3 regions of the Bradyrhizobium sp. sBnM-33 genome follow, and region 2 is predicted to be linked to each of the others. Evidence: riboswitches for the same ligand, from Rfam matches in the RefSeq annotation. Region 2 holds a riboswitch; each other region holds the start of a gene.
What was found. Region 2 has a riboswitch for cobalamin ahead of RX328_RS08045 (DUF1636 family protein). Riboswitches for the same ligand answer to the same signal wherever they lie in the genome.
Positions count from the first base shown of each region.

Region 1: it holds a riboswitch for cobalamin, as region 2 does, so the genes downstream of both, metE (5-methyltetrahydropteroyltriglutamate--homocysteine S-methyltransferase) here and RX328_RS08045 (DUF1636 family protein) in region 2, are expected to answer to the same signal.
Region 3: it holds a riboswitch for cobalamin, as region 2 does, so the genes downstream of both, RX328_RS03030 (TonB-dependent receptor) here and RX328_RS08045 (DUF1636 family protein) in region 2, are expected to answer to the same signal.

Region 1 is NZ_CP136624.1:1,120,085-1,123,356, reverse strand. Features, by position in the region: gene RX328_RS05285 (ribonucleoside-diphosphate reductase subunit alpha) at 1-756, opposite strand, end outside; cobalamin riboswitch at 872-1,082, opposite strand; cobalamin riboswitch at 1,215-1,429, shown strand; gene metE (5-methyltetrahydropteroyltriglutamate--homocysteine S-methyltransferase) at 1,542-3,272, shown strand, end outside.
Region 2 is NZ_CP136624.1:1,706,338-1,709,609, forward strand. Features, by position in the region: gene RX328_RS08035 (cobyric acid synthase) at 1-761, opposite strand, end outside; gene cobO (cob(I)yrinic acid a,c-diamide adenosyltransferase) at 786-1,439, opposite strand; cobalamin riboswitch at 1,479-1,695, shown strand; gene RX328_RS08045 (DUF1636 family protein) at 1,792-2,166, shown strand; gene cobW (cobalamin biosynthesis protein CobW) at 2,163-3,200, shown strand; gene cobN (cobaltochelatase subunit CobN) at 3,200-3,272, shown strand, end outside.
Region 3 is NZ_CP136624.1:650,938-654,209, reverse strand. Features, by position in the region: gene RX328_RS03040 (ABC transporter ATP-binding protein) at 1-422, opposite strand, end outside; gene RX328_RS03035 (FecCD family ABC transporter permease) at 419-1,462, opposite strand; cobalamin riboswitch at 1,597-1,796, shown strand; gene RX328_RS03030 (TonB-dependent receptor) at 1,909-3,272, shown strand, end outside.

The DNA.
Region 1 (3,272 bases), 590 kb from region 2:
GGCCATCTCGGCCTGCGACGCGCTGGTCGGCGTGTCATGCACGAAAGACAGCACCTCGGTGCGCAGCTTGTCGAGCAAGAGCCGCGCGCTGACATAGGCGTAGTTCGGCTCCTGCTCCACCAGCGTGCGCGCGGCCATCACCGACGCCAGCGCCAGTTCGTCCTCGCTGATGCCGTCATAGAGATTGCGCTGCGTCTCGGCGAGCACCGCGGTGGCGCCGACGCCCTGAAGGCCAGTGCAGGCTTCTTCGATGATCAGCGTCAGCCGCGCGATATCGAGCGGGACCTGCACGCCACTGGCCAGGGTGACACGTAACGAGGGCTTCCCCGATGGCTGGGCGGCCATGGCCACGTCCTGTCCGGCACGCTGGCGCGTACGTTCCTCGCGATAGAGCACATAGGCGCGCGCGACCTTGTGATGCTCGCTGCGCATCAAGGCGAGCTCGACCTGGTCCTGCACGTCCTCGATATGAAAGGTGCGGCCCTCGCTCATCCGGCGCGACAGCGCGCCGACGACCTCGGCGGTCAGTTGCTCGACGATTTCATGCACCCGGCGGGAGGCCGCCGCGCCATGTCCCTCGACCGCGAGAAACGCCTTGGTCATCGCGACCGAAATTTTGCTGGCGTCAAATTTCGAAACCGTGCCGTTGCGACGAATCACCTGCATCGGCGGCTGCGCTTCCGAGACGGCAAGCGATTCGGGCCGCAACCGGATGAATGGAGCGGCACTGGCTCCGCGATCGAGAGAGAGTGACATCAAGAGACCCCGTGATGGTATTGGGGCTGGATGTCAGAGAGGACGCTGCTTCAAATGCGCGGGCGAGAAACCCCGGCATGAATCTGCAAGCGCCGCCGGGACACCCCGCCCGTGGACGTTTTTTCGGTGTCGCGGCAGGTCTCCTGGCTCGCAGGTCGCCGTTGTCCCCGTGTCTTCCCAATGCGATGCCGCATCAGTGACGTAAGATTCGGAAAACAACTCACTGCTTACAGTTGCGGGGGCAGCGCCGGATTTTCGCGATACACCGGCTTCCCTCTTAGCCACCATGTGTTGGGTCATGGCGGACCGTGACGGCTATATCTCGTGTTATTCGCGTCCGCCTGTCAATGGGGAGAGCAGGTGATGTGCAAGAATTTCGGCGAGGGAACCTGCGGCTGTGAACAACGATTACAACGAACCAGCGAATGTCGCCGAGTTGACGCGCCTGCCGCGTTGCCGATAAGTGGACCCGTCGTGGTTCTTCGGGAGACGTTCTTCCGAAGCTAAGAGGGAAGCCGGTGCGGCCGAAAAGCCAAAGCCGGAGCTGCCCCCGCAACTGTAAGCGGCGAGCCGCTGTCCAATGAAGTCACTGAAGCCTCACGAGGTTTCGGGAAGGCCGGACAGCAGCATTGACCCGCGAGCCAGGAGACCTGCCTCGACAACATACACGTCCTCGGGCGGGGTGTCCCGGTGGTGCGGTTGCGATTTTCCGCGCGCGCTCTGCCGTTCGCGAAAATCCAGACGTGTCACTTCGGCCTTTGCCCCCAACTTTTGGGGTTAAGCCAATGTCTGGTTCTACATCTTCTTCCATCATCTCCACTTCTTCACTTCCCGTTGCCTCCCTCGGCACGCCGCGCATCGGTCCGCGCCGCGAGCTGAAATTCGCGCTGGAGAGTTTCTGGTCCGGCGCAACCGACGAGAAGGCGCTGATCGAGACCGGCATCGGGCTTCGCGCCGCCAACTGGGCGCGTCAGAAAAAGCTTGGCGTCAACGTGATCCCGTCGAACGATTTCTCGTTCTACGACCAGGTGCTCGACACATCCGTCATGGTCGGTGCGATTCCGGAAATCTATCGCTGGAACGGCGGGCCGGTCTCCCTTGCGACTTACTTTGCGATGGCACGCGGCGCACAAGGCAAGGCACATGAAGCGAGCTGCGGCCATATCAATCACGGGCACGACGCCGCGCACGGCGTGCCGGCGCTCGAGATGACAAAATGGTTCGACACCAACTACCACTACATGGTGCCCGAACTGGCCAAGGATCAGAAATTTGTCCTCGCCTCGCGCAAGCCGATCGAGGAATACGAAGAAGCCAAGGCGCTGGGTTATCAGACCCGCCCTGTGCTAGTCGGGCCGGTCACGTTTCTCAAACTCGCCAAGAGCAAGGATGCCGGTTTCAATCCGCTGTCCCTGCTTGATCGCTTGGTGCCGGTTTACATCGAGGTCCTGCGCGAACTCGCCGATCGGGGCGCGGAATGGGTGCAGATCGACGAGCCGTGTCTGGTGCTCGACCTCGATATCGTCGCGCATCAGGCGCTGCATTATGCCTATGCGAAGATCACGAGCGCGGTGCCGCAGCTCAAGATCATGCTGGCGACCTATTTTGGCGGGCTGGGCGCCAACCGCGATACTGCGCTATCCCTTCCCATCGCCGGCCTGCATCTCGACCTGGTGCGCGCGCCGGAGCAGATCGACGAGCTCGCCGGTTTTCCTGACGACCTCGTGCTGTCGCTCGGAATCATCGACGGCCGTAACATCTGGCGCGCTAATTTGAGCCGGCTTCTCGACCGGCTTGAGCCGGTGATCGCCAAACTCGGCAAGCACCGTGTGCAGGTCGCCCCCTCCTGTTCGCTGCTGCATGTCCCGATCGATCTCTCACTTGAGACCGGGCTCGATCCCGAAATAAAAAGCTGGCTGGCATTTTCGGTGCAGAAGCTCGAGGAGCTGGCCACGCTCGGAACCGCGCTGGCCGATGGCCGCAGAGCAGTCGCGGACAGCCTGAAAGCTTCGGACCAGGCGGCAGCCTCCCGCAAGGCGTCGCCGCGCATTCACGACCCGAAGGTGGCGGCACGTGTTGCCGGCATCAATGAGCCGATGCGCTTCCGCTCCAGCGTCTTCGCTGAACGCGCCACCGTTCAGCGCGAGCGCTTCAACCTGCCGGCGTTCCCGACCACGACCATCGGCTCGTTCCCGCAAACCGCCGATGTCAGGAACGCCCGCTCCGCTCACGCCAGGGGAGCTCTGACGGACGAAGCCTATAAGCTCTACCTGCAGAACCAGACGGCCCGCACAGTGCGCTGGCAGGAAAATATCGGGCTGGACGTGCTCGTCCATGGCGAGTTCGAGCGCAATGACATGGTGCAGTATTTTGGCGAACAGCTCGCAGGCTTCGCCTTCACCACACACGGCTGGGTGCAATCCTACGGATCGCGCTACGTGCGTCCGCCGGTCTTGTTCGGCGACGTGTCGCGGCCGAAGCCGATGACGGTCGAGTGGTGGCAATATGCCCAGTCG
Region 2 (3,272 bases):
AAGGCGATTTTGCATTGCGCCGCCTTGCGCGCACCGGCAAGCCCCAGGGCATCTTCGGCCGGAAGCTCGTTGGCGCGGGCGAAGTAGGGCAGGACCCCAAAACCCCGCCAGGATGTGCGGGTTTCGATCAGCCGATAGCCATCGTCAAACAGGGAGGGATCACCGCGAAATTTGTTGATGACAAAACCGCGGATCATGGCGGCATCCTCGGGATCGAGCACGGTCTTGATGCCGACGAGCTGCGCAATGACGCCGCCGCGGTCAATGTCGCCGATCAGCACGACCGGGACCTCGGCCCTCCGGGCAAAGCCCATGTTGGCGATATCAGCGCTCCGCAAATTGACTTCGGCGGGGCTGCCGGCGCCCTCGACCAGAACTAGATCGGCGCGATCCTTCAGCCGGGCGAAACTCTCGAGAACCGGCGCCATCAGCGAGGGTTTCATCGCGGCATATTCGCGTGCGCGCACCGTCGCCACGCGGCGCCCCTGCACGATGATCTGGGCGCCGATATCGGTTTCCGGCTTCAGCAAGACGGGATTCATGTCCGTGTGCGGCTCGACGCCTGCGGCTTGCGCCTGCAATGCCTGTGCGCGTCCGATCTCGCCGCCGTCGATAGTCACGGCCGCGTTGTTTGACATGTTCTGCGGCTTGAAGGGAAGTACCCGATGTCCGCGGCGGGTCGCGGCGCGAGCAAGGGCGGCCACGATGAGCGACTTGCCGACGTCGGAGCCGGCTCCCTGGATCATCAATGCGCGCGCCATGGAATCGGATTCTCGCTTGCTTCGTCAGAACTCGATGCCGGGCTGCGCCTTGATTCCGGATCGGAAGGGATGCTTCACGAGCGTCATCTCCGTGACGAGGTCGGCGGCGTCGATCAATTCCTGCTTGGCATTGCGCCCGGTGAGAACGACGTGCGTCATCGGCGGCTTTGAATTCTTGAGAAATTCAACGATTTCTCCGATCTCCAGATAGTCGTAGCGAAGCGCAATGTTGATCTCGTCGAGAACGACCATGCGCAAGGCGTGATCGGCGGTCAGCTGTTTGGCCTTCTCCCATGCGGCGCGGGCGGCAGCGACGTCGCGGGAGCGGTCCTGGGTTTCCCAGGTAAAGCCTTCACCCATCGCATGGAACTGGCACAGTTCACCAAAATGTCCGGTCAGGAGACGGCGCTCGCCGGTATCCCACGCACCCTTGATGAATTGCACGACAGCGCAGGGAAAGCCATGCGCGACGCACCGCATGATCATGCCGAAGGCCGAGGAAGATTTTCCCTTGCCTGCGCCGGTGTGGACGATGATGAGTCCCTTCTCTCCACTCTTGGTGGCCATCATCCGGTCGCGGGCGGCCTTCTTCTTCGCCATTTTGGCAGCATGGCGGGTATCGAGCGAGGCCTCGGCGACGACAGCTTCCTCCTCAGCGGCATCCGGTTCGGAAATCATCTGCACGTTCCTTTGGCTTGACAAGTTGCACGCTTGAGCAAATGGTGAGGCAGCGTTGGTTCCTGTCCTACGACAGGCGAAGAGGGAATGCGATAGGGCTCTTGCCTCGAAGCTTTAGCCCTGAAAAGCAGCCGCCCCCGCGACCGTGACCGGAGAGATCTCCAAGAACCACTGGCCCGTTTGGGTTGGGAAGGTGGAGATCAAAGGGAAACCTGCTCCGCAAGCCGGGAGACCTGCCAGCGCACAGATTGACCACCGGCGGACGGGGTGTTCCGCGACGGGGAGCGAACCCTCGCGTCTCTGGGTTCGTGTGCCTCATCGCCTCCGTCAAAAATTTTTTGAAGAAGGGGCGATGACCGTTACGTTGCATGTCTGCATCACCTGCTGTGCCGGCCAAACGCTGATGGAAGGCGAAACCGCGCCAGGCGCGCGTCTGCACAGCGCCATCCTCGCGGCTGGCGTGCCGGAAGGCGTCAACGTCGTTCCGGTCGAGTGTCTATCCGCCTGCAGCCAAGGCTGCTCGATTGCACTCTCCGGTCCCCGGCGCTGGTCCTATGTGTACGGCCGCTTGTCAGACGCAAGCGCGCCGGACGTTGTTGCTGGCGCCGCGGCCTATGCGGCGGCGCCCGACGGCATCGTGCCATGGCGCAGCCGGCCGGAGATCTTCCGCAAGCAGTCGCTTGCGCGCATTCCACCCATCGCCGTCGTGCCGGAGGCCGCAGAATGAAAACGCTTGCCAAGATCCCGGTGACCGTTGTCACCGGCTTTCTCGGATCGGGCAAGACGACGCTGATCCAGCACCTGATCACCAACGCGAACGGCAGGAAGCTTGCGGTGCTCGTCAACGAGTTCGGCAGCGAAGGCGTGGATGGAGAGATCCTGAAATCCTGCGCGGACGCCAACTGTCCTGCAGAGAACATCGTAGAGCTCGCCAATGGCTGCATCTGCTGCACAGTCGCCGACGATTTCATTCCCGCCATCGAGCAGTTGCTCTCTCGACGCGTGAAGCCCGACCATATCCTGATCGAGACATCGGGATTGGCATTGCCGAAGCCACTGCTCAAGGCATTCGACTGGCCCGAAATCCGCTCGCGGATCACGGTCGACGGCGTGATCGCGCTAGCGGACGCGGAGGCCGTGGCGGCCGGCCGCTTCGCACCCGATCCTGTCGCGGTCGAAGCCCAGCGTGCGGCCGATGAAAACCTCGACCATGAAACGCCGCTTTCGGAAGTATTCGAGGATCAGATCGCTTGCGCGGACATCGTGCTGCTCACCAAGGCGGACCTTGTCGGCGCGGAAGGACTTGAAGCGGCCAAGGCGGCAATCGCGGCCGAGATGCCGCGTCGCGTGCTGCTGATGCTGCCGGTCGTCGACGGCGCGGTCGATGCCCGTGTGATCCTTGGTCTCGAAGCAGCGGCAGAAGACGATCTCGCCGCGCGCCCCTCGCACCACGACGGCGAGGAAGAGCACGAACACAACGATTTTGCCTCCGTTGTAGTCGAGTTCCCGGAAGTCGCGAATATCGATGCGCTGGTCGCATCGATTCAGCGGCTTGCGCGCGAACAGAACGTGCTGCGCGCCAAGGGATATATTGCGGTTGCGGGCAAGCCGATGCGATTGCTGATGCAATCGGTCGGGGAGCGAGTACGACATCAGTTCGATATGCCCTGGGGCACGCGGCCAAGGCGGTCGAAGCTGGTTCTGATCGGTGAATACGACGATATCGACGAGGCTGCCATCAGGGCGGGACTTGGTGTCTGATGCACGTTGTCTTTCGCGAGAGCCGCGGTCTTGAGGAGACCGCGACGCCCAGGGATCTCGGCCAAGATCCGG
Region 3 (3,272 bases), 1.1 Mb from region 2:
GTGACGCGTCGATCACTGAACTCCATCACGTCGACGGCCTGCATCGCGCGCAGCACGGCCTCGGCATCCCTGGGCGACAGCCGCGCCGGATCGGTTGCGCCATGCGGGTAGCGGCCGAGCGCCACGATATCGCGCGCCGGCAGCGGCCAATGCACGAGATGCCCCTGCGGCAGATAGCCGAAGCGTTTGGCGCGCTCACGCAGCGACAGTGAGACCAGCGCATCGCCGCCGATCGTGATCTCGCCTTCGGAGGGGATCAGCCCGGCTAGCGCGCGCAGCAGCGTGGTCTTGCCGGCGCCATTCGGGCCGACCAGCGCCACCAGGTGCCCCGCCGACAGCGCCAGCGAAACGTCCTTCAGCACGACGCGGCCGGCGAGCCGCACGCCGAGTCCCCTTGCGGTCAGCAGCGCAGCCTCGCTCATGCGACGCCTCCGCCGAGCGCGCGGCGTTCGCGCATGATCAGATAGAGGAAGAACGGCACGCCGATAATCGAGGTCAGCACGCCGACCTTGATATCCGATGTTGAGGGAATGATGCGCACTGCAATATCCGCGGCCAGCAATAGCGCCGAGCCCGCGAGTGCGCTCGGCACCAACAGCCGCCCGGGATCGTGGCCGATCACGGGCCGCATCAGGTGCGGCGCGACCAGGCCGATGAAACCGATGGTGCCGGTAACAGCGACGGCGCCGCCGACACCCAGCGCGACGCCCGAAATCACGAACAGCCGTAGACGCCCCACATCGACGCCAAGGCTCTGCGCGGTTTCCTCGCCCAAGCTCAGCGCGCGAAAGGCGTGGCGCTGGCTGAACAGCATGACCGCGCCGGCAATGATGAATGGAAACGCCAGCATCACATGCTGAAAGCTGCGATCCTCGAGCGAGCCGAGCAGCCAGAATGCGATCTCCAGCACCACGAAGGGGTTGCTGGAGAGGTTCATCACCAGCGCGGTGGCAGCGCCCGCAAAGCTCGAAATCGCCAGTCCCGAGAGAATGAGGATCAGCAGACCCGCATTGCGGCCGGCGATCGAGAGCAGCACGAACACCGAAGCGAATGCCGCGATGATCGCGGCGACCGGCAGCGCATAGGAGCGCACGTCGGCCAGCCCGATCGCAATCACCAGCACCGCGCCAAAGGCGGCCGATTGCGGCGCGCCGAATAGCGAGGGCGAGGCCAGCGGATTGCGCAGCAAGCCCTGCAGCGACGCGCCCGACAGCCCGAGGATGGCGCCGATCGCCAGCGCCAGCAGCGTGCGGGGCAGGCGGATTTCCCGCACGATCACCTGCGCCACCTCGCTGCCGCCACCGAACAGCGCTTGCGCCACCGCAAGCGGCGACAGCCGCACCGGCCCGATGCCGAGCGAGATCAGCATCAGGAGCACAACAAGGGCAGCAAGCGCCGCGGTCGCGCCGATCCGCCGGCGCGCGGCGTCCTCATTGGTCAGGGCTACGGCTTCAACACTCATCGATCGTCCTAAAGCAGGTTTACCCGCCCCGGTACAGGCGGCGGGCAGGCGTGCTCATGCGGCAAAAATAGCGCACTCGTCCAGTGAGGATCGCGGGACGCCCCGGGGCGCATTGACTCGGACTTTGACAAACTTCTACCATAGTTCCCGACGGTTCCCGTTTTGGGGATCAAAAGGGAATGCGGTGCGGGGAAATCCCCCAATTCCGCGGCTGCCCCCGCAACTGTAAGCGGCGAATCCTTCGTCACATGCCACTGGGCACTCGGTCCTGGGAAGGCGACGATGGGGTAACGACCCGCGAGCCAGGAGACCTGCCGTCAGCCGTGGTCACACGCGAAGATGTCGGTCGGGGAGTACAGACATTAGCTTCACCTGAGCTGCTCAAAGCACATGGTGAGACTTGGTTCGCTGTGACGTGCCACTGACGTCATACCGAGGTCCAAGTCATGTCTTTCACCAACACAGCCGCAAGGCGCCGCCGCTTTTGGCTCGCCTCCAGCTTTCTCGTTCCCATCGTGTCGCTAGGCATCTCCGGTGCGCACGCGCAGCAGACGGCGGCGGAGCCATTGCCGCCGATCGAGATAACTTCGCCTACCGACCCGAACCGGACTCGCGCAAAACCGACCTACAATGAAGCGTCGACCTCGCGCCGCGTCGTGCCGGCGGCGGTGCCGTCGACCGGCGGAAGACCCGCAGCGGGGATCGGCTCGAACACCGCATCCCAGGGCGTCTCGCAAGGCGCGGACGGCAGCGGCGACCGCCAGTTTTCAGGAATCGTCGGCTCGGCGTCGACCGTTATTACCGCCGAAGAGATCGCGCACTCACCGGCTCAAACGCTGCAGGAAATCATCGCGCAAACGCCCGGCGTGCAGCTGACTAGCCTGTTTGGTGGCGTCAACGGCGCCAAGACCAGCGTCGACCTGCGCGGATTCGGCGCTTTCGCGACCTCAAATACGCTGGTGCTCATCAATGGCCGAAGGCTCAACGACATCGACATGGCCGGTGTGGATTTTTCGACCATTCCGCGCGACTCGATCGAGCGCATTGAAATCACGCGCGGCAACAGCGGCGCGGTGCTGTATGGCGACAACGCGGTCGGCGGCGTCATCAATATCGTCCTGAAGAACGGCGTCGGTGGCCCACCTGTTGCCATGCGCGCAGAGGCCGGTATCGGCTCCTTCAACCAGCGCATGGCCTCGGTTTCGGCGGCGCTGAATTCGGGACCATGGTCGACCTCATTCTACGGCAACGCAATCAAGTCCGACGGCTATCGCGAAAACAACGCGCTCGACCAGCGCAACGGGGTCGGCAATCTCAATTACACCACTCCCGATCTCAAGGCCTTCCTGACGGTGACCGGCGACGACCAAAAGCTCGGACTCCCCGGTGGCCGCATCGTCGATCCCTCGATTGGCGTCAACGAACTGGTCACGAACCGCCGCGGCGCCGCCACGCCATTCGATTATGGCAATCAGCAGGGCGCCAGCGCTACCGCCGGTTTTACCAAAACCCTGTGGAACGGAGCCGAACTCATTGTTGATGGCGGCGTCAGAGACAAGAAAACGCAAAGCGGATTCTTCGGGGCGATACCGTTTGCGTCGCCATTTCCGAGTTTCTCCTCCACCTATAACGACGCATCATTGCAGACTTGGTCGATCACGCCACGATTGAGCATCAAGAACTCGATCCTCGGGGTGCCCTCACAGATCCTGACCGGTATCGATTATTACGATGCGACGTTCCGCCAGGACCGCGGGGCGTTCAAGGGTCTTGCGCCGACCCACATCTACGATCTGTCGCAGCAGATGCT